DNA from 4 places in the Pseudomonas sp. FG13 genome. Region 4 is predicted to be linked to each of the others. Evidence: predicted binding sites of a transcription regulator. Region 4 holds the regulator's gene; each other region holds the start of a gene.
The links. The regulator sigma-54, encoded in region 4, starts transcription at its own class of promoters, with help from an activator protein. The targets are predictions, from matches to a motif close to ANTGGCATNNANNTTGCTNT.
Positions count from the first base shown of each region.

Region 1: the regulator sigma-54 is predicted to act here: its motif matches at 2,240-2,259, upstream of glnK (P-II family nitrogen regulator).
Region 2: the regulator sigma-54 is predicted to act here: its motif matches at 3,593-3,612, upstream of ACODTO_RS11305 (CmpA/NrtA family ABC transporter substrate-binding protein).
Region 3: the regulator sigma-54 is predicted to act here: its motif matches at 1,352-1,371, upstream of ACODTO_RS05335 (flagellar basal body rod protein FlgF).

Region 1 is NZ_JBMDKO010000003.1:130,480-136,147, forward strand. It holds gene ACODTO_RS04555 (secondary thiamine-phosphate synthase enzyme YjbQ) at 1-119, opposite strand, end outside; gene ACODTO_RS04560 (ammonium transporter) at 332-1,666, opposite strand; gene glnK (P-II family nitrogen regulator) at 1,700-2,038, opposite strand; gene ACODTO_RS04570 (accessory factor UbiK family protein) at 2,452-2,712, shown strand; gene ACODTO_RS04575 (methyl-accepting chemotaxis protein) at 2,764-3,627, opposite strand; partial or broken gene ACODTO_RS04580 (MCP four helix bundle domain-containing protein) at 3,622-4,404, opposite strand; gene ACODTO_RS04585 (sensor histidine kinase) at 4,541-5,668, opposite strand, start outside.
Region 2 is NZ_JBMDKO010000009.1:145,109-150,776, forward strand. It holds gene rlmKL (bifunctional 23S rRNA (guanine(2069)-N(7))-methyltransferase RlmK/23S rRNA (guanine(2445)-N(2))-methyltransferase RlmL) at 1-1,417, opposite strand, end outside; gene rmf (ribosome modulation factor) at 1,951-2,166, shown strand; gene ACODTO_RS11300 (quinone-dependent dihydroorotate dehydrogenase) at 2,485-3,504, opposite strand; gene ACODTO_RS11305 (CmpA/NrtA family ABC transporter substrate-binding protein) at 3,748-4,959, shown strand; gene ACODTO_RS11310 (ANTAR domain-containing response regulator) at 4,973-5,548, shown strand.
Region 3 is NZ_JBMDKO010000004.1:18,727-24,394, reverse strand. It holds gene flgG (flagellar basal-body rod protein FlgG) at 1-510, opposite strand, end outside; gene ACODTO_RS05335 (flagellar basal body rod protein FlgF) at 560-1,297, opposite strand; gene ACODTO_RS05330 (sigma-54-dependent transcriptional regulator) at 1,661-3,223, opposite strand; gene phhA (phenylalanine 4-monooxygenase) at 3,504-4,289, shown strand; gene ACODTO_RS05320 (4a-hydroxytetrahydrobiopterin dehydratase) at 4,389-4,745, shown strand; gene ACODTO_RS05315 (amino acid aminotransferase) at 4,745-5,668, shown strand, end outside.
Region 4 is NZ_JBMDKO010000002.1:83,502-89,169, forward strand. It holds gene ptsN (PTS IIA-like nitrogen regulatory protein PtsN) at 1-304, opposite strand, end outside; gene hpf (ribosome hibernation-promoting factor, HPF/YfiA family) at 317-625, opposite strand; gene ACODTO_RS02895 (RNA polymerase factor sigma-54) at 702-2,198, opposite strand; gene lptB (LPS export ABC transporter ATP-binding protein) at 2,415-3,140, opposite strand; gene lptA (lipopolysaccharide transport periplasmic protein LptA) at 3,140-3,685, opposite strand; gene lptC (LPS export ABC transporter periplasmic protein LptC) at 3,672-4,244, opposite strand; gene ACODTO_RS02915 (KdsC family phosphatase) at 4,252-4,776, opposite strand; gene ACODTO_RS02920 (KpsF/GutQ family sugar-phosphate isomerase) at 4,777-5,668, opposite strand, start outside.

The sequences.
Region 1 (5,668 bases), on a different contig from region 4:
AGATGCAACAGACCGACGCGACACGCCCGTAGTTCAGGCAGGCCGGCGAGCAACTCGTCCGTCACCAGATGAAAGCCCCGGGGCCTTGCCCGCAGGGTAATCAGCGTCTGTTGCCACATACAGTTCTCCGCACGCTCGGCGCGCATTCTAGCGCGCTCAGGAAAAAAACAAAGAGCCTAATATTCCACCTTCGATGTAAGCCTTTGGCGCTGGAAAACCCCTGCCACCCGCCAGACAAAAAGGCCTCGGAAAAACTGGCTCTTCCTGTGAGCGTTGACAAATCGCAGGCAAAAAAATGCCCGGCGAACCGGGCATATTTTTTTGCGTGGATTTACAGATTGTAGCCACGCTCGTTGTGCTGGGCCAGATCCAGGCCAACAGCCTCTTCTTCCTCGGAGACACGCAGACCCATGACGGCGTCCAGGACCTTGAGGATGATGAAGGTGACGATCGCGGTGTAGATCACCGTGAAGCCCACGCCTTTGACTTGAATCCACACTTGCGCACCGATATCGGTCACGGTGCCGAAGCCACCCAGGGCCGGCGCAGCGAACACACCGGTGAGGATCGCGCCGAGGATACCGCCGATGCCGTGCACGCCGAAGGCATCCAGGGAGTCGTCATAGCCGAGTTTGCGTTTGAGGGTGGTTGCGCAGAAGAAGCACACCACGCCCGCCGCCAGGCCAATCACCAGAGCGCCCATCGGGCCCACGGTGCCAGCCGCCGGAGTGATCGCAACCAGACCCGCCACCACGCCCGAGGCGATGCCCAGTGCGCTTGGCTTGCCGTGGGTGATCCATTCGGCAAACATCCAGCCCAATGCTGCGGCAGCGGTAGCAATCTGAGTGACCAGCATGGCCATGCCGGCCGTGCCGTTGGCGGCGACGGCGGAACCGGCGTTGAAACCGAACCAGCCGACCCACAGCATGGCGGCGCCCATCAGGGTGTAACCCAGGTTATGCGGTGCCATTGGCGTGGTCGGGAAGCCTTTGCGCTTGCCCAGTACCAGGCACGCCACCAGGCCTGCGATACCGGCGTTGATGTGCACCACGGTGCCGCCGGCGAAGTCCAGCACGCCCCAGTCCCACAGCAGGCCACCGTTACCGGACCAGACCATGTGCGCAATCGGCGCATACACCAGGGTGAACCACACGCCCATGAAGATGAGCATGGCGGAGAACTTCATCCGCTCGGCAAAGGCGCCGACGATCAGGGCCGGGGTGATGATGGCGAAGGTCATCTGGAAAGTGACGAACACCGCTTCAGGGAACAGCGCTGTCGGACCGGTGATGCTCGCCGGAGTCACGCCCGCCAGGAACGCCTTGCCCAGGCCACCGACGAAGGAGTTGAAGTTGACGACGCCCTGCTCCATGCCGGTGGTGTCGAACGCAATGCTGTAGCCATAAATGACCCACAGGATGCTGATCAGACCGGTAATGGCGAAACACTGCATCATCACGGAAAGAAGGTTTTTCGAGCGAACCATGCCGCCGTAGAACAGCGCCAGGCCGGGAATGGTCATGAACAGTACAAGAATCGTGGCTGTCAGCATCCAGGCGGTGTCGCCAGAGTTGAGGACAGGGGCTGCCGCTTCTTCTGCCATGGCCAGGCCAGGCATTACGAAGGACAACAGGGCTCCTAGCCCTGCGAATTTACGCAGAGTCATATTGTTTTCTCCTGGGGCGTTGGGTTTGGCGGCTTAGATGGCGTCGGTATCGGTTTCGCCGGTACGGATGCGAATAGCCTGTTCCAGATTGACCACAAAGATCTTTCCGTCACCGATCTTGCCGGTGTTGGCGGCCTTGGTGATTGCCTCGATCACCCGGTCAAGATCCTTGTCGTCAATGGCGACGTCGATCTTCACCTTGGGCAGGAAATCGACCACGTATTCCGCGCCGCGATACAGCTCGGTGTGACCTTTCTGCCGGCCGAAGCCTTTGACCTCAGTGACGGTAATGCCCTGCACGCCGATCTCGGACAACGACTCGCGCACGTCGTCCAACTTGAACGGCTTGATGATGGCAGTGACTAGCTTCATGAAACTTTCTCCCGAATTGGTGGACTTGCCCCAGGAAAACAAACCCGACTCAAGTCTAAGCGCAGTGCCTGGCTTTGTAACGCATCGTCGGCCCAAGTTGCCCGACCAGCGCCAGTCAACCGTGCCAGCCGCAGCTCCCCGCTTCGCCTGGCTGCACTGCATCGTCACAACGACTGCATCAGTGCATGGGTCATGAGCCTCTAAGCAGAAACCTTGCCATCTGCACCAAAAACCCGTGATTTCAACTCTTTAACCGTCGAGCCCACCTCTCTCACGCCACCAACCGCCGCGATACGCACAACAACAGTGCGACAACCTCCAGCCCCGTGCGCGAAAAGCGTGCATCCGATGCATGCGAATTGACTATAGACACTGCGTGATACACTGCCGCCATCGTTTTCAGGATTGCTGCCATGCTCGCCCCCAAAGACCTGCTCGACGCCCTCAGTGGCCACGCCTCCCGCCTCTTGAGCGGCGACACTCCGCTGCCCAAAAGCGAAATCGAAAGCCAGTTCAAGGCACTGCTGCAAAGCGGCTTCAGCAAACTGGACTTGGTGAGCCGGGAAGAATTCGACAGTCAGATGGTCGTGCTGGCCCGCACCCGGGCGCGCCTCGAAAGCCTGGAGGCGAAGGTCGCGGAGTTGGAAGCGCGATTGGCTCCAACCCAGGAATAAGCAGGCTCGGGATACGCCTGGTACTGGCCCAGGCGTAATCACTCCCAGGCGTCAGAGGCGAAAGCGGCCGACCAGGGTATTGAAGGACAGCGCCAGGTTGGACAGTTCCTGGCTCGATGCGTTGGTCTGGTTCGCCCCCGCCGCGGTCTGGGTCGAGAGATCCTGGATATTCACCAGGTTGCGATCCACCTCACGGGCCACGTGGGCCTGCTCCTCGGACGCCGTGGCGATCACCAGGTTGCGGTCGTTGATCTGCGAAATGCCGTCAGCAATCTGCTCCAACGCCTCGCCGGTCGCCCGAGCCAGGCCCTGGGTCTCGGTAACCAGTGCCTGGCTCTTGCTCATCGCATCGACCGCGCTATCGGCACGATCCTGGACCGCGTGGATCATGCTTTCGATTTCGCCGGTAGACGACTGGGTACGCGCCGCCAGTGCGCGAACCTCATCGGCCACCACGGCAAAGCCGCGACCCTGCTCCCCTGCCCGCGCGGCCTCGATCGCTGCGTTGAGCGCCAGCAGGTTGGTTTGCTCGGCGATCCCGCGGATCACATCCACCACCTTACCGATATCCCGGACCTGCCCGGCAAGAACACTGACCAGTTCGGTGGATGAGGTGAGTTCCCGGGTCGCATTGTTGATCGCCTGCACTGCATTGCGAGCCTGATCGCGCCCATTGCTGGCTTGCGAGCTGGTCGCTTGGGACGCCTGCGAGGTGGAAACGGCATTGCGAGCCACCTCCTCCACGGCAGAGGTCATCTCGGTCACAGCCGTGGCCGCCTGTTGGATTTCGTCGTTCTGCCGGATCAGGGCACGACTGCCATCGTCAGTGACCGCGGTGAGCTCCTCGGCAGCGGAAGCCAACTGTTCCGAGGCGCAGGCAATCTGTTGGATGGTGGTTTTCAAGCTGGCTTGCATATCGCCCAGGGCCTTGAGCAGTTGACCGGCCTCGTCGCGACTGTTGCTGTTGATGTGCTGGGTCAGGTCACCCTGGGCAATGCGTTGCGCGCAGTCGACCGCCACGGCAATCGGTCGGCTGATCAGGCGGCTGATGAACATGCCCAGCAGCAGCGCCGCAATAAAGGCGATGGCAATGCCGCTGTACAACACCGTCTTGGCCGTCACTTCCTGAAGCGTGGCAGCCTTGGCGTCTTCGCTGATCTGGCGGTCGTTGGAGTCGATCATGATCGTCAACTGATCCATCACCTTGCGGTAGGCCTTCTGCAAATCTCCCAACAGCAGCGTGCGACCGTTCTCCAAGTCTCCCGCCGCCATCAGTGCCAAGTACTGCTGCACCATCGCCTGGTAGACGGGCCAGTCGCGCGCCATCTGGTCACCGGCCAGGCGCTCGTCCTCAGCCAGGTTTCCCTTGCGGTAATCGGCAAACGCCTTTTCGCTGGCCAACTGGTTGGCTTTCATCGAGGCGAGAAACTCATCCTTCACGCTCTGTGGGGCGTTGCCTGCGGTCGCCACGTACAGCCGGTACATATCGCGGGTCTGTCCGACGGCCTTGGTCTTGGTCTGCGAGGTATTGGCGACCGAGACCAGGTTGTTGTTGAACACTGCCTGCAGGCGGGCCGACAGCGCGGAAACGCCGCTGACGCCCAGCATGCCCACGGCGAGCGTAATCAGGGCGCAGAGGAAAAACGAAATGATCAGTTTGGTCGAAAGTTTTGCGTCATTGAGCCAGTTCATTAGCGGATCCCTACGGAGCAATGGCCCTTCGCCATATCAGCCGGGGAATGCTAGTCATGTGAAATATTGATCACAATGCAGGGAATCGCATGACCGTTTGGATTATTCAACGATGATGCGTCGCTATCGTCGCTGCTCAACCACCCGCGGCTTGCAGGGACTGCTCCTGATCGAGCGCAATCGGCAGCTCCAACGCAAACAATGCTCCCTGTCCCGGCCCGGCACTCTGTACGGTCAGCTCGCCGCCCATTTCATGAGCCGCCAGGATGCAGCTGTGCAGGCCGAAACCATGGCCGTCGGCCCGTGTCGTGAAACCGTGTTCGAACAACCGGGGGAGGTTGTCCATGGCGATACCCTCGCCGTTGTCCTCGACCTCGATCCGTACGCGCTTGTCGTCAATGGCCTTCAGGCGCAGGGTGATCCGGGACGGACGATCCGAGACCGGATCGAGCGCCTGCTTGGCGTTGTTGATCAGGTTGATCAATATCTGTAGCACTTTGTGCTTATCCAGCGCCATGATCGGGATATCGTTGAGCTCCTTGACCACCGTCACCTGATGGCGGGCCAGGGACACATGGCAGATGCGCACCACATCCTCGATCAACTCTCGCAACGAGCCCGGCTCCAGCACGCTGGAATTGCCGGCATAGGACTGCTGGGTAGCGACGATTTCCTTGATATGGTCAATGCTCTTGGTCAACTGCGCCAACTCGTTGATCATGCTCTGCTGCTCGATTGCCAGCGACTCGGCCAGCTTGCCGAGGTAGTCCGGCAATGCGCGACCTTTCGGATTGGAGCTGAAGAAGTCACCGAGATCATCGGAATGCTCCTTCATTAATTGAACAACCTTGGCGACCCCCTGCCCTTTGGACGTATGCACTTTGTCATACAGAACCTGGGCCGACACATTGACGCTATTGAGCACGTTGCCCACATTGTGCAGCACGTTAGTGGCAATTTCCGCCATGCCCGCCCGGCGCGCGGTGGTGACCAGTTCGGCCTGGGCCTCGCGCAATTCGTCGTTGACCCGGGCCAATTGCTGCGGGCTGGGAATCTTCAGGGCCGCGGGCACCAGCCGAACCAGCAGGATGGCGGTAATCATCGAAGCAATCGCGGTGATTACCTTAACCAGCGCCGATAGCCAGTAGTAGGGTTGCCAGATGGTCAGGATTTCCATCACATGGCTGGTCCCGCAGGCCAGGATGAAGACGCCGAAGGCCGCCAGCATCCAGTCGAAAGGCACGTCCTTGCGCTTGTGGATAAA
Region 2 (5,668 bases), on a different contig from region 4:
TGACCCATTTGCCCAACTGCTTGAGGTTCTTTTGCAGGCGATTGGCGAACATCTGCCCGCCTTCGCTCAAGCGCGCCTGCTCGACCACAGGCGCGGGAGCGGGGGTCGGCTTGATCGGGTTGCCATTCTTGTTGTATTGGCGCTCTTGCGGTACCTCAAGCGCCTGTCCCTGCTCTTCCTGGTCAAGGCGGGCTTGCTCACGCTCGGCCTGACGCTGTTCCGGAGTGCGACGCTCGCCGGTGACAAACTGGTCCGGCAGCACCTTGATCAGCAGCAACTTGCACGGCAAGGCACCGTTCCAGAAGGAATACTGCTTGTGGCTGCGGATGCCCATGCGCTTGCCCAGGTCCGGGGCGCCGGTGAACACCGCCGCCTCCCAGTTCAGGCACGCCTGGCGCAGCCGCTCGCCGAGGTTCTGGTAGAGGTAAAGCAGGCTGGCCTCATCGCCCAGGCGCTCGCCGTACGGCGGGTTGCAGATGACCAGGCCTTTCTGGTTCTGGTCCGGACGCGGCTCGAACGTAGCGACCTCGCCTTGATAGATCTTGATCCACTCGCTCAGGCCGGCACGCTCGACGTTGTTGCGACCTGGCTGGATCAGCCGTGGATCGGCTTCATAACCGCGAATCCACAGCGCAGGCTTGGCCAGCCCGGCGGCGGCGCGGGCAGTGGCTTCTTCGTGGAGTTTCTTCCACAGCGCCGGCACATGGCCCAGCCACGCGGTGAACCCCCACTGCTGACGACGCAGGTTCGGCGCCATGTCGGTGGCAATCATGCCCGCCTCCACCAGGAAGGTACCGACGCCGCACATCGGGTCGGCCAGGGCGCCGCCTTCAGCGGCGATGCGCGGCCAGCCGGCACGGATCAGGATGGCGGCGGCGAGGTTCTCCTTCAGCGGCGCGGCACCTTGCTGCAGGCGGTAACCACGCTGGTGCAGGCTGTGACCGGACAGGTCCAGGGAGAGGATCGCTTCACCGCGGTCCAGGCGCAGGTGAATACGCAGGTCCGGGTTGAGCTTGTCGATGGAAGGCCGCTCACCCGAGGGGGTACGCAGCTTGTCGACGATAGCGTCCTTGACCTTCAAGGCGCCGAAGTGGGTATTGTCGATGCCCGAGCCGTGACCGCTGAACTCGACCGCCAGGGTGCCATCGGCCAGCATGTGGTCCTGCCAGTCGACGTCCAGCACGCCGTGGTACAGGTCCTCGGCGTCTTTCATCGAAAAACGCTTGAGGACCAGCAACACGCGGTTGGCCAGCCGTGACCATAGGCACAGGCGATACGCCGTCTCCATGTCGGCCACGCCGCGAACGGCCGAGGTGTGCTCGCGCGCCTCTTCAAGGCCAAGCCCGATGGCTTCCTCGAGAAGCAGGCCTTCGAGGCCCTTGGGGCAGGTGAGGAAGAGTTCGAAACGATCGGACATGGGGAGTTCCAGAGCCTTTGGCTAAGTGGACCGGGGCAACGCGTTGCCGGGTCAGGTTCAATCAGGTGCTTTTCTCAAGAGCACCCGGTGGCACGAAAGTGTGCCGTCCCACCCTCGCCGCTCAGGTTAAAAGAGCTTAGATGCGGGGGCAGATAAAAAATTCGGTGTAACAAATTGATGAAAAGTCACCCCTTTCGTCGAATAGTACCCGAGTGCAACAGGGGGACATTCTCATCCGAGAAAAGACAGCGCCGTTCAACGCAGGGCCGATCATACAGGGGTCTTGCTCAAAAGCGGACGCTGAACACCCTGTTACTTATCGCCCTAACGTCTTTATTGTTACGTGCTTATGACAAAACGATCATTCCATCCATGTGACGCTTTGGTTAGAACTCAACACAGGTTGACGCCACAACGGCGCCAACACCTTGGCTCGTCACGCCGGCAACGAGCCACCAACGGCAGAATGATTCTGCCCCGGCCTCAACAGAGGCCGACGCGAAGTAACAGTCAACAAGTGAGGGCAATACCCTATGAGAAGACTTAAGCGTGATCCGTTGGAAAGAGCATTTTTACGCGGTTACCAATATGGTGTTGGTGGTAAATCCCGTGAGCTTTGCCCCTTTACTCTACCGTCGGTACGTCAAGCCTGGATCAATGGCTGGCGAGAAGGACGCGGCGACAACTGGGACGGTATGACCGGCACTGCGGGTATCCACAGACTCAACGAACTTCACGCCGTCGGCTGACACAGGGCTCAATACTCAGGAACTCGACAACTTCGATCCACACACCGATTTAACCACGCGCGTCCCATCCGGACGGCGGGCTACGGCCCAGGGGCTCCTTCGAGGAGCCCTTTTTAATGCCCATCGGAAACTAGTTGCGAACACTGTTGTGGCGAGGGGATTTATCCCCGCTGGGATGCGCAGCATCCCTCTTCGATGTATGAATTGATGAAGGTGTTTCGGTCGTGCGATTTTGGGGCTGCTTCGCAGCCCAGCGGGGATAAATCCCCTCGCCACAGATAAATCCCCTCGCCACAGAAGTATCTGACAGCCGCGAAATCAGCCCAACGCCGCAATCGCATCCACCGACTCGCGAATCAGCGCCGGCCCCTTGTAGATGAAGCCGGAGTAAATCTGCACCAGGCTCGCACCCGCGATGATCTTCTCGGCGGCATGCCGTCCCTCGGTGATCCCGCCCGCGGCGATGATCGGCAAGCGTCCCGCCAACTCCCCGGCCAGCACTTTCACGGTGTGCGTGCTCTTGTCACGCACCGGCGCACCGGATAACCCGCCCGCTTCGTCACCGTATTCCAGCCCTTCGACCCCTTCGCGGCCCAGCGTCGTGTTGGTGGCGATCACCGCGTCCATGCCGGTCTCGACCAGCGCCTGGGCCACTTGGGCGGTTTCTTCATCGGTCATGTCCGGCGCGATCTTGATCGCCAACGGCACATGCCGGCCATGGGTCACCGCCAGCTCGGCACGACGCTGGGCCAGGTCGGCCAGCAGTTGCTTGAGGGAATCACCGAACTGCAGGCTGCGCAGCCCCGGGGTGTTCGGGGAGCTGACGTTGACGGTCACATAGCTGGCGTGGGCATAGACCTTGTCCAGGCAGATCAGGTAATCATCGACGGCACGCTCCACCGGCGTGTCGAAGTTCTTGCCGATGTTGATGCCCAGTACGCCCTTGTACTTGGCGGCAGCCACGCGGGCCAGCAGATGGTCGACGCCGAGGTTGTTGAAACCCATGCGATTGATGATCGCCTCGGCCTGCGGCAGGCGAAACAGCCGTGGCTTGGGGTTGCCCGGTTGTGGCCGTGGCGTGACGGTGCCGATTTCCACGAAACCGAACCCCAATTGCGCGAAGCCGTCGATGGCCGCGCCGTTCTTGTCCAGACCCGCCGCCAGCCCGACCGGGTTGGGGAACTGCAGGCCCATCACACTCACCGGCAATGACGCCGGCGCCTTGCACAGCAGACCATTGAGGCCCAAACGTCCGCCCGCGCCGATCAGGTCCAGGGACAGATCGTGGGAGGTTTCCGGGGAAAGTTTGAACAGCAGTTCACGGGCCAGGGTGTACATGGGCGGCTTTGACTCGGGCGACGAAATGAGGCGGCGATTATAGCCGCGCAACAGCGGCTCAAGCGAGGCGCCTGCGCAAAACAGCGTCGATGGCATATGCCTTGCACCCTTTTCGCTCATCGGCGCTCATGCCAACGACGGGATGAGTGCCACACTGTTTTTAGAGGACAACGGCGTCGTCATCCGGCCATGCTCTGGCATTCGTCCGGGTACGGCGCTTTTTTACGTGGAAGGTGATGCCCGATGAATGAAGTTCCAGCCACTCCCCTGGCCTGGGTCAATGGCAGCGACGCTCCGGAAAAAAGCGTGATCGATCTCGGCTTCATGGCCTTGAGTGACTGCGCCCCGGTCGTGGTGGCCGCCACTCAGGGCTTCGCCCAACCCTACGGCCTGACCTTGAACCTCAAGCGCCAGAGCTCCTGGGCCAATCTGCGGGACAAGCTGGTCAGCGGTGAAATCGACGCGGCCCATAGCCTGTACGGCCTGATCTACGCCGTGCACCTGGGCATCGGCGGTGTCGCGCCGACCGACATGGCGGTGCTGATGGGACTGAACCAGAACGGTCAGAGCATCAACCTCTCCCACGGCCTGCAGGCGATGGGCGTGACCAGTCCTGAGGCACTGGAGCGCCATGTGCACCAAACTCGCTCGAAACTGACCTTCGCCCAGACATTCCCCACCGGCACCCACGCGATGTGGCTCTACTACTGGCTCGCCGCCCAGGGCATCCATCCCTTGTCGGATGTCGACAGCGTGGTGGTTCCGCCGCCGCAAATGATTGCGCACTTGCAGGCTGGACGCATCGACGGGCTCTGTGTCGGCGAGCCCTGGTGCGCCAGCGCAGTGAAACAGAACCTCGGCTTCACCCTGGCGACGACCCAGACCATCTGGCCCGATCACCCGGAAAAAGTCCTGGGCTGTACCCGCGCGTTCGTCGAGCAATACCCCAACACGGCGCGCGCGCTGGTGATGGCGATCCTCGAAGCCAGCCGTTTCATCGAACAGAGCACCGAGAACCGTCGCAGTACCGCCCAACTGTTGAGTGCCCCCGAATACCTCGACGCCCCGCTGGACTGCATCGAACCCCGTCTGCTGGGGATCTACGCCGATGGCCTGGGCAACAGCTGGCAGGATCCCCACGCCATGCGTTTTCATGGCAACGGCGAGGTGAACGTGCCCTACCTGTCCGACGGCATGTGGTTCATGACCCAGTTCCGTCGCTGGGGCCTGCTGCGGGAAGACCCGGACTACCTGGCCGTGGCCAAGGAGGTCCAGCAACTCGAGCTGTATCGCCAGGCGTGCACGGCGCTGGGCATTTCATCCACCTTCCAGGCCATGCGCAGCAGCCAGTTGATCGACGGCACCACCTGGGACGGCTCGGATCCGGCCGGGTATGCCCGCCGCTTCAAACTGCACGCCTTGAGCGATGCGGCTCCCCTTTTCGCCAGCCGCTGACAGGAGCCCGACCATGCTGCGTATCCTGCTGATCAACGACACCGCGAAGAAAGTCGGCCGTCTCAAGGCCGCCCTGGTGGAGGCCGGGTTCGACGTCATTGACGAATCCGGGCTGACCATCGACCTGCCGGAACGCGTCGAAACAGTGCGTCCGGATGTAATCCTGATCGATACCGAGTCACCCGGCCGGGATGTCATGGAACAAGTGGTGCTGGTCAGTCGCGACCAGCCACGACCGATCGTCATGTTCACCGATGAGCACGACCCGGGTGTGATGCGCCAGGCAATCAAGTCGGGGGTGAGCGCCTACATCGTCGAAGGCATCCACGCCGCGCGCCTGCAACCGATCCTCGACGTGGCCATGGCCCGTTTTGAAAGCGACCAGGCCCTGCGCGCCCAGCTCCAGGCCCGGGACCAGCAACTGGCCGAACGCAAGCGCATCGAACTGGCCAAGGGCATGTTGATGAAGATGAAGGAATGCAACGAAGAACAGGCCTATACCCTGATGCGCCGCCAGGCCATGAGTCGCCAGCAGAAGCTGATTCAAGTGGCCGAGCAGATCATTGCGATGAATGAGTTGCTGGGCTGAGGCCCAGCGGCGCCTGGCCCGGCGCTATCGCGAGCAGGCTCGCTCCCACAAGGATTCCGAGTACCGCCCAATCCACCTGTGGGAGCGAGCCTGCTCGCGATGACCTCCCCTCGATACCTG
Region 3 (5,668 bases), on a different contig from region 4:
GATCACTTGCGCGGCCGGGTTGCCCGCCACGGTGATGGACACGGTGCCGTCGCGACCCACGGTGAAGGTCTGGGCATTGTTCGGCACGACAATGGCGGGCTCCAGGGCAAAACCGCTGGCATTGACGATCTGGCCATTGGAGTCGAGGTGGAACGTACCGTCGCGGGTGTAGGACGTGGTGCCGTCCGGCTGCAGAATCTGAAAGAAACCGCGACCGTCGATGGCCATGTCCAGCGGCTGCTCGGTGGTTTGCAGGCTGCCGGCGGTGAAGTTTTTCTGCGTGCCGACAATGCGCACACCGGTACCGACTTGCAGACCCGACGGCAGTTCGCTGTCCTGGGTCGACTGGGCACCTGGCTGACGCTTGACCTGGTACAGCAGGTCCTGGAATTCGGCACGGTCACGTTTGAAGCCCGTGGTCGAGACGTTCGCCAGGTTGTTGGAAATGGTGGTCAGGTTGGTGTCCTGGGCGGACAGACCTGTTTTGGCAACCCATAGAGCCGGAAGCATTCGATTCTCCTCGTACGCCTGATTTTCGGCGCGACGCTTTAATTAATGGTTAGATCTGCAAGACCCGAGCCATGGCCTCGTCGCCTTCTTTGGCGGTGTTCATCATCTTCACGTGAAGCTCGAATTGCTTGGCCAGGGCCAGCACCGAAGTCATCTCGTCCACAGCATTGACGTTGCTCGCTTCCTGGAACCCCGACACCAGTTGCACGTTGGCGTCGACCGGTGCCGGCTGGCCGTCCTTGGTACGGATGGAACCGTCCAGGCCCTTGGTCATGTTCTTGAGGTCCGGGTTGACCAGCTTGATGCGGTCCACTTCCGCCATCACGCGCGGGCCTTCGCCCATGGCGCGGATACTGATGGTGCCGTCCTGGCCGATTTCGATTTTCTGCTCCGGTGGCACGGCGATAGGACCGCCGTTGCCCATCACCGGCATGCCGTTGCCGGCCCGCAGCACGCCCAGGGCGTCGACGTTGAGGCTGCCGGTGCGCACGTAGCTTTCACCGCCATCGGGGTTCTGCACGGCCATCCAGCCCGGCCCGCTCACCGCCACATCGAGGTCGCGGCCGGTTTCAACCAACGCACCCGGGGTGAAGTCAGTGGCTGGCCGCTCGGACATGGCAAATGCCCGCGCCGGAAAGCTGTCGCCGAATACCGGCATCGAACGCGCCTGCTCCAGGTCTTTCTGAAAACCATTGGTGGAGATGTTCGCCAGGTTGTTGGCATGGGCCCGTTGGGCCAGCGCGTTCTGGCTGGCGCCGGTCATTGCCACATAAAGGTACTTGTCCACTCTCGTTCCTCTGCGTGCCGGACGTTTGCCGCCCACTGCTGTACTGCTCAGCCATAAGCAATTTGCAGACCAACTTTTTTCTGGCGGCTCGCGGCCCGGCAAACAAAGGACTTGCGGGGGTTTGTGGGGAAAGAGGGAATGTCCCGGAGACGAAAAACCGGCGGTATCATGCCGCTGAAAGGCAAAGGATTACCGGGATGGACAGACTCACTAACCCTTGTGGCGAGGGGATTTATCCCCGCTGGGGTGCGAAGCGCCCCCAGACCAGACCTGTCGACTCGATAAGACTAGTAAACCGAGTCGCCTGATTTAGGGCTGCTGCGCAGCCCAGCGGGGATAAATCCCCTCGCCACAAGTAACGGATTACATTCCAGGCTCTTTACCCACCTCATACTCGCGCAACTTATTGGCAATGGTGGTATGGGAAACCCCCAGTCGTTTGCCCAGTTGCCGGCTGCTGGGATGTTCGGAGTAGAGCCGTTCCAGTACCGCCTTCTCGAATCGCCCGACAATCTCGTCCAACCCGCCATCCAGGGAGAAGTCGCCCAGGGGCTGGCGCACGCCGTAGTCCGGCAGGCGAATATGCTCGGCCTTCACCGTCCCCCCATCGCACAGGGAGACGGCCTGGAACAGCACGTTTTCCAGTTGCCGGACATTGCCGGGCCAATGGTAATGACTGAGGCGATCCATCGCCGCCGGGGCCAGCTTCGGCAGCGCACAGCCGATCTGGCGACTGGCCTGGTCGAGAAAGTGCTCCACCAGCGGCGCCAGGCCATCGAGGCATTCACGCAACGGCGGGATGTGCAGGGACAGGACATTCAAGCGGTGATACAGGTCCTGGCGAAATTCCCCTCGAGCACAGAGCTCAGACAAATCCACCTGGGTCGCGCAGATCACCCGGACATCCAGGTACACCTCTTCATCGCTGCCCACCCGACGGAAGCAACCGTCCTGCAAAAAACGCAGCAGTTTCACCTGCAGGCGCGGGCTCATTTCCCCCACCCCGTCGAGAAACAAGGTGCCGCCAGCCGTCAACTCCAGCAGACCCAGCTTGCCTTCGGCACGGGCGCCTTCGAAGGCGCCAGGACCGTAGCCGAACAGTTCCGTCTCGGCCATGGACTCCGGCAGCCCGGCACAGTTGAGCGCCATCAGCGGCGACTGCCCGCGCGGGCTCGCCAGGTGACAGGCCCGGGCCAGCAACTCCTTGCCCGTGCCGGTTTCGCCTTCGATCAATAGCGGCGCGTCCAGCGGGGCCATGCGCCGGGCTTCGCGGACCACCGCGGCCATCACTTTCGAGCTCTGGAAGATGCTGTCGAAGCCACGCAGTTCCTGCTTGCGCACGTTATAGATACGCTCACCAACCCGGTCGGCCCGATGCAGCGTCAATACCGCACCGGCCATGGCCTCGCTGTCGTCATGCTCCGATTGCAGCGGGGCAATATCCGCCAGGAACACATCGCCCTTGACCTTGACCCGCAGCCCATTGATGCGCGACTGGTTGGCACGCACCAGCTCCGGCAGGTCGAAATCCTCGGCGTAGCGAGATAGCGGAATCCCCGGCACCTCGTCCACCCGCACCCCGAGCAACTGCGCCGCCGCCCGGTTCGCCGCGACGATGGAGCCGCCCATGTCGATGGACAACACCGGAAACTCCAGGGCGCCGAGCAACGCATTGAGCTCCATGTGTCGACGCTCGCTGGGCATCAGCCCTACCCGCTTGACGCCGAACACACCGGCAATGCCTTCGAATTTCGGACGCAACGCCTGGAATTGAATGTTGATCAGGTTCGGGCAGTGCAGGTAGATCGCATTGCCATGCTCACCGCCGACTTCGCCCCGGGCGACGTTGATGCCGTACTCCACCAGCAGGTTGAGAATGTCCCGCAGGATGCCGATGCGGTTCTGGCAATGGACTTTGATGCGCATATGGAGGCCTGGGAGCTCGTTGTAAGGAGTTTTTTCTGAGGCTGAGTGCAAATAACCGTCAAGATTATGTGACAGTTGTAGGCCATTTCCTAGCTTAGAATCCAACCAGCGCCGGATCGCCGCTCCATACGTAACGAAAACTTTACGAAATCTGCCCATGCAACTCGAACATCTCGCCGCTGCCCCCGCTGCACATTCACCTGCTTCGCGCTATCTCTAACGCATCGCTGGACATAACAACAAACAGTCTTCCCCTTGAGGGAATCAGCAGGAGAGCAGCATGAAGCAGACGCAGTACGTGGCTCGCGAGCCCGATGCGCAAGGTTTTATCCACTACCCCGCCGAAGAACATGCGGTGTGGAACACGCTGATCACCCGCCAGCTGAAAGTCATTGAAGGCCGTGCGTGCCAGGAATACCTGGACGGTATCGACAAGCTTGGCCTGCCCCACGACCGCATCCCGCAGTTGGGCGAAATCAACAAAGTGCTGGGCGCGACCACGGGCTGGCAAGTGGCCCGGGTACCGGCGCTGATCCCCTTCCAGACCTTCTTCGAATTGCTCGCCAGCAAACAGTTTCCGGTGGCGACCTTCATTCGCACCCGGGAAGAACTGGACTACTTGCAAGAGCCGGACATTTTCCACGAGATCTTCGGCCATTGCCCGCTGCTGACCAACCCCTGGTTCGCCGAATTCACCCACACCTATGGCAAGCTCGGCCTGCAGGCGTCCAAGGAAGAGCGTGTCTACCTGGCGCGCCTGTACTGGATGACCATCGAGTTCGGACTGGTGGAAACACCGCAGGGCCGACGCATCTACGGTGGCGGCATCCTGTCTTCGCCCAAGGAAACCGTGTACTGCCTGTCGGACGAGCCGGAGCACCAGGCCTTCGATCCGCTGGAAGCCATGCGCACGCCTTATCGCATCGACATCCTGCAACCGGTGTATTTCGTCCTGCCAGAGCTCAAGCGTCTGTTCGACCTGGCCCATGAGGACATCATGGGCATGGTCAAGCGCGGTCGGGAACTGGGCCTGCACGCACCGAAATTTCCGCCGAAAGCCGCCTGAATGGCGTTTTTTGATCCCAAGTGAGTCTGTTGCACCGCGCGACTTTGCTTTAGCGTGAGTGCATCGACGTTCTACCCCTATTCGATCCAGGAACACACCATGAACACTCTGAACCAAGCCCATTGCGAAGCCTGCCGTGCCGACGCCCCACAGGTCAGCGACGAAGAACTGCCAGTACTGATCAAGCAGATCCCGGACTGGAACATCGAAGTGCGCGACGGCGTGATGCAGTTGGAAAAGGTTTTCCTGTTCAAGAATTTCAAGCACGCCCTGGCATTCACCAACGCCGTCGCTGAAATCTCCGAGGCCGAAGGCCATCACCCAGGCCTGCTCACTGAGTGGGGCAAAGTCACCGTGACCTGGTGGAGCCACTCCATCAAGGGCCTGCACCGCAACGACTTCATCATGGCCGCCCGCACCGATGACGTGGCCAAGACCGCCGAGGGCCGCAAGTAATGCATTTCGACGCCATCGGCCGGGTGCCCGGCGACCCGATCCTCGGCCTGATGGAGGCCTACGGCGCGGACAGCAATCCGAACAAGTTCGACCTGGGCGTGGGCGTCTATAAAGACGCCCAGGGCCTGACGCCGATTCTCGAATCGGTGAAACAGGCCGAGCGACGGCTGGTGGATCATCAGACCACCAAGACCTACATCGGCGGTCATGGCGACGCCGCTTTCGGGCGGTTGATCACTGCGCTCGTCTTGGGTGCCGACGCCCGGCAGATCGCCGAACAACGCGCCGGTGCCACCCAGACCCCGGGCGGCACCGGCGCCCTGCGCCTGAGTGCCGACTTCATTGCACAGTGTCTGCCAGGCCGTGGCGTATGGCTGAGCAACCCGACCTGGCCGATCCACGAAACCATTTTCGCCACCGCGGGCGTCAAGGCCAGCCACTACCCCTACGTGGGCAGCGACAATCGCCTGGATTTCGAGGCGATGCTGGCAACCCTCAACCAGGCACCGAAGGGTGATGTGGTCCTGCTGCACGCGTGCTGTCACAACCCTACCGGTTTCGATCTGTCCCAGGATCAATGGCGCCAGGTACTGGAGGTGGTGCGCAGTCGTGAGCTGTTGCCGCTGATCGACTTCGCCTACCAGGGCTTCGGCGAAGGCCTGGAACAGGATGCCTGGGCAGTCCGGTTGTTCGCCCAGGCATTGCCCGAGGTGTTGATCACCAGTTCCTGCTCGAAGAACTTCGGCTTGTACTGCGATCGCACCGGTGCGTTGATCGTCTGCGCCCGCGACGCCGACAAGCTGGTGGACATCCGCAGCCAACTGGCCAACATCGCCCGCAACCTGTGGTCGACACCGCCGGATCATGGCGCAGCGGTGGTGGCGACGATCCTGGGCACTCCGGAACTCAAGCGTCTGTGGGCC
Region 4 (5,668 bases):
ACAGCAGGTCGACCGGTGCGCCGTCGATGGCGTCGAAATCAATGGCGGCTTCAAGGTGCAGCAGTGCGCTGATGGGCGTGATGCATCCCTTGAGGCGGCAGTGGGGAATGGCGATGCCGTTGCCAAAACCGGTGGAACCGAGTTTTTCACGGGCAACCAGGGCCTCGAAGACGTCCTGCATTTCCAGATCCGGCACTTCGCGGTGGATCAGGTTGGCAATTTGTTCGAGGGCTTTCTTTTTACTGCCGCCCGGCGCGTTCACCATGGAACGGCCGGGGGTCAGGATGGTTTCTAGTCGGATCATGGATTGGGGGGATTAACGACCGGTAGCGCCCTGGAGGAGGCTTTGGGTCTTTTCCTTATGCTTTTTGAGTTGGCGATCCAGCTTGTCGGTCAGCAGGTCAATCGCGGCATACATGTCTGTGTGCTCCGCATTGGCAACCACCTCTCCGCCGGGAATATGCAACGTGGCTTCGATTTTCTGCAGCAGCTTCTCGACGTTCATCGTGACCTGCACATTGGTGATCTTGTCGAAATGCCTTTCCAATCGGTCGAGTTTTTCGCCGATGTAGGTACGCAGGGGTTCGGTCACTTCCAGTTGGTGTCCACTGATGTTGACTTGCATACAGCTTCTCCTTCGTTGCCAGTGCATAAAGCGGCAGGCAGAAATGCCTGCCACTGGAACGCTGTGGCGTGGCCTGTTACATCAACCGCTTGCGTTCGCTCGAAGGCGCGATCCCGAGGGATTCGCGATACTTGGCGACGGTACGGCGGGCCACCTGAATGCCTTGTGCCTCCAGTAAACCAGCGATCTTGCTGTCACTCAACGGCTTTTTCTGATTTTCCGCAGCCACCAGTTTCTTGATGATCGCGCGGATGGCTGTGGACGAGCATTCGCCGCCTTCGGAGGTGCTGACGTGGCTTGAGAAAAAATATTTCAATTCGTAGATACCCCGTGGGGTATGCATGAATTTCTGCGTGGTCACCCGGGAAATTGTCGATTCGTGCATGCCCACCGCCTCGGCGATGTCGTGCAGGACCAACGGCTTCATCGCTTCGTCGCCGTAGTCCAGGAAGCCGCGTTGATGCTCGACGATCTGGGTTGCAACCTTCATCAGGGTTTCGTTGCGGCTCTGCAGGCTCTTGATGAACCAGCGGGCTTCCTGCAACTGGTTGCGCATGAAGGTGTTGTCGGCGCTGGTATCGGCGCGTCTTACAAAGCCAGCGTACTGGGCGTTGACCCGTAGCTTGGGGACCGATTCCTGGTTCAGCTCCACCAGCCAGCGATCGTTGTGCTTGCGCACGATCACATCGGGAACCACGTATTCGGGCTCGGTGGCCTCGATCTGTGAGCCCGGGCGTGGGTTGAGGCTCTGGACCAGTTCGATCACCTGGCGCAGCTCATCTTCCTTGAGCTTCATGCGCCGCATCAGCTGGCTGTAGTCGCGGCCGCCCAGCAGGTCGATATAGTCGGTGACCAGTCGCTTGGCCTCGGCCAGCCACGGCGTCTTGGCGGGCAGCTGGCGCAGTTGCAGCAGCAGGCACTCACCCAGGTTGCGGGCGCCGATGCCGGCCGGTTCGAATTGTTGGATCCGATGCAGGACGGCTTCGATCTCGTCCAGCTCGATGTCCAGCTCCGGATCGAAAGCTTCGAGAATTTCTTCGAGGGTCTCGTCCAGGTAGCCCTGATTGTTGATGCAGTCGATCAGGGTCACGGCGATCAGGCGATCGGTGTCGGACATCGGCGCCAGGTTCAGTTGCCACAGCAGGTGGCTTTGCAGGCTTTCGCCGGCAGAGGTGCGGGTGGTGAAGTCCCACTCGTCATCATCGCTGCTTGGCAGGCTGCTGGCGCTGGTCTGGTAGACGTCCTCCCAGGCCGTGTCCACGGGCAGGTCGTTGGGGATGCGTTCGTTCCACTCGCCATCCTCGAGGTTATCCACCGTCGGGGCGGCTTCCTCCTGGTAGGACGGCTCCTGGATCTCGGTATTGGATTTTTGCTCGACGTTGTCGGCCAGCGGATCAGTGTTGTCGAAGTCGTCGCCTTCTTCCTGGCGTTCGAGCATCGGATTGGATTCCAGGGCCTCCTGGATTTCCTGTTGCAGGTCCAGGGTCGACAATTGGAGCAGGCGGATGGCCTGTTGCAGCTGCGGTGTCATCGTCAGCTGCTGGCCCATTCTCAAGACTAGCGATGGTTTCATGGCAGGGGCTTAACACCTTATTCGCCGGCGCACATGCGCCATCCACTACAAGGGCGCCGAAGCGCCAAACCTTAAGCAAATTATATGCCTGAAACTGAAGTGTTTGCCTAGAGGGAGTACTCAATTAGTTTCCCGATGAGGGGATTCATTGAGCCTCTCCCGAGGCGCTGCCTGGTAAAACCGACGGCGCCGGAACAGTTGCCAGACACTTCGCGCTTACAGGCGGAACTCATGGCCCAGATACACTTCCTTGACCAATTCGTTGGCCAGGATGGTGGCGGAGTCACCTTCGGCGATCAATTGTCCATCATTGACGATGTAGGCGGTCTCGCAGATGTCCAGCGTCTCGCGCACGTTGTGGTCGGTGATCAGCACGCCGATCCCCTTGGCCTTGAGATGGTGGATGATCTGCTTGATGTCGCCCACCGAAATCGGGTCCACGCCGGCGAACGGTTCGTCGAGCAGGATGAATTTCGGTGCGGTGGCCAGGGCGCGGGCAATTTCCACCCGGCGCCGTTCGCCGCCGGACAGGCTCATGCCCAGGTTGTCGCGGATATGGCTGATGTGAAATTCCTGCAGCAGGCTTTCCAGCTCCTGGCGACGACCCGCCTTGTCGAGTTCCTTGCGGGTTTCGAGAATCGCCATGATGTTGTCGGCGACCGACAACTTGCGGAAGATCGACGCTTCTTGTGGCAGATAGCCGATGCCGGCCTTGGCCCGGCCGTGCATTGGCTGATGGCTGACGTCCAGGTCGTCGATCAGGACGCGGCCCTGATCGGCCTGGACCAGGCCGACGATCATGTAGAAACAGGTGGTCTTGCCCGCGCCGTTGGGGCCGAGCAGGCCGACGATCTGCCCGCTGTCGATGGACAGGCTGACATCTCGCACGACTTGACGGCCCTTGTAGCTCTTGGCCAGGTGCTGAGCTTTCAGAGTTGCCATTACTGGGGCCTTTGCTCGGTTTTCTTTTTCGGCTGGATGACCATGTCGATCCGTGGGCGCTGCTCGGTCACCTTGTTGCCGGTGGCGCGGCCGGCGCTGGCGAGTTTCTTGTTGGTGTCGTAGACGATTTTCTCGCCCTGGGTGACGTTGTTGTCCTTGTCGATGACCTTGGCCCGATCGATCAGCACGACGCGGTCCTGGGAGGCGTGATACTGGATGGTCACGCCGTAACCCTGCACGGGCTTGGTGTCGCCAGCCGTTTGCAATTGCTCGAAATAAGCCAGGTTGCCCACCGAAGTCACCACGTCGATATCGCCGGACTGAGTACGGGTAATGGTCACGGTGTTGCCGGTGACCTTCATCGAGCCCTGGGTGATGATCACGTCGCCCTTATAGGTGGCGATACCGTTCTTGTCGTCCAGTTGGGCGTCGTCGGCCTGGATGCGGATAGGCTGGTCACGGTCATTGGGAAGAGACCAGGCGCTCGCGCTTCCCAGTGCTGCGCCCAGACTGAGCAAAATAGGGAGGGTTTTAGCGAGCTTCATACTGTCCTCTTACGTTCGATAGCAGGTGTATCCTGCTTTCCTTCAGATACGCCTTCATTCCCGTGCCGGTCGATACACCGCCGGCGCCGTCGATTCTAACGGGTTGCTCGGTCTGCGCATATTGTTGCTGCGGGAACACGGTCATGCGAGTGCTGGTGATGATGGTCGTGCGGTTTTTCTCATCGGTTCGCGCAACGCGTACCGAGTCGATCAGTTCCACTTCGGTGCCGCCGGGATTCACTTCGGCGCGTTTGCTCTGCACGTGCCACGGAAACTCGGTGCCGCGGAACATGTTCAGGTCCGGATTGGCGACCAGGGTAATGTCGGTGGCCTTGACGTGATCGACCTTGTCGGACGTCATTTCGTACTGCACCTTGCCGTCAGGCAGGTATTGCAGTGTATGCGTGTTGGTCGCATACCAGTCGATATCGTTTTCCTCGACCTGGACGGCGGGGCGGTCGAGAAAACGTTCGGGGCTGATGTTCCAGTAGCCCACCGCCGCGAAAATCGCCGCGATGCACGCGAACAGCAGGATGGTGCGAATCTTCTTGCTCAGCATAAATGGCTCACAGGTACGCGGCGTTCGCCGCTTCGAGGCGGCCCTGGGCGCGCAGGATCAGTTCGCAGAATTCACGGGCCGCGCCTTCGCCGCCTCGCGCGGTGGTGACGCCGTGGGCGTGCTCGCGTACGAAGCCGGCCGCATTGGCCACCGCCATGCCCAGGCCAACCCGACGGATCACCGGCAGGTCCGGCAGGTCGTCACCCAGGTAGGCGACCTGTTCATAGGTTAGGTTGAGTTGGCCCAGAAGCTCGTCCAGGACCACCAGTTTATCCTCGCGACCCTGATAAAGGTGGGGAATGCCGAGGTTCTTCGCGCGTCGCTCGACCACCGGGGTCTTGCGGCCGCTGATGATAGCCGTCTGCACGCCAGCGGCCATCAGCATCTTGATGCCCTGGCCGTCCAGGGTATTGAACGTCTTGAACTCGCTGCCGTCCTCGAGGAAATACAGGCGTCCGTCGGTCAGCACGCCGTCCACGTCGAACACGGCCAGCTTGATGGTTTTACCGCGTAGCAGCAGGTCTGCGTTCATTTACATGACTCCCGCACGCAGCAAGTCGTGCATGTTCAGGGCGCCCACCGGGCGGTCTTCGGCATCGACCACCACCAGGGCGCTGATCTTGTGGTCTTCCATGATTTTCAGGGCTTCGGCGGCGAGCATTTCTGCGCGGGCAGTCTTGCCGTGGGGTGTCATGACCTGTTCGATGGTGGCGCTGTGCACATCGATGGTGCGGTCCAGGGTGCGACGCAGGTCGCCGTCGGTGAAGATCCCGGCGAGCTTGCCGTCGGCCTCGAGGATCACCGTCATGCCCAGGCCCTTGCGGGTCATCTCCATGAGTGCGTCCTTGAGCAGCGTGCCGCGTTGCACCTGGGGCAACTCTTCGCCGGCGTGCATCACGTTTTCGACCTTCAGCAGCAGGCGGCGGCCCAGTGCGCCACCGGGGTGGGAGAAGGCGAAATCTTCCGCGGTGAACCCCCTGGCTTCCAGCAGGGCCACGGCCAGGGCATCGCCCATGACCAGGGCGGCCGTGGTGGACGAGGTCGGTGCCAGGTTCAGCGGACAGGCTTCGTGCTCGACGTGGACATTGAGGTTGACTTCGGCGGCCTTGGCCAGCGGCGAGTCCGGGTTGCCGGTGAGGCTGATCAGCCGGATGCCCAGGCGCTTGATCAGCGGCAGCAGGGTAATGATTTCATTGGTGGAACCGGAATTGGACAGCGCCAGGATGATGTCGTCCCGGGTGATCATGCCCATGTCACCATGGCTGGCTTCGGCCGGGTGGACGAAGAATGCCGTGGTGCCCGTGCTGGCCAGGGTTGCGGCGATCTTGTTGCCGATGTGCCCGGACTTGCCCATGCCGACCACGACGACGCGGCCTTTGCTGGTCAGAATCATCTCGCAGGCGTGTACGAAATCAGCGTCGATG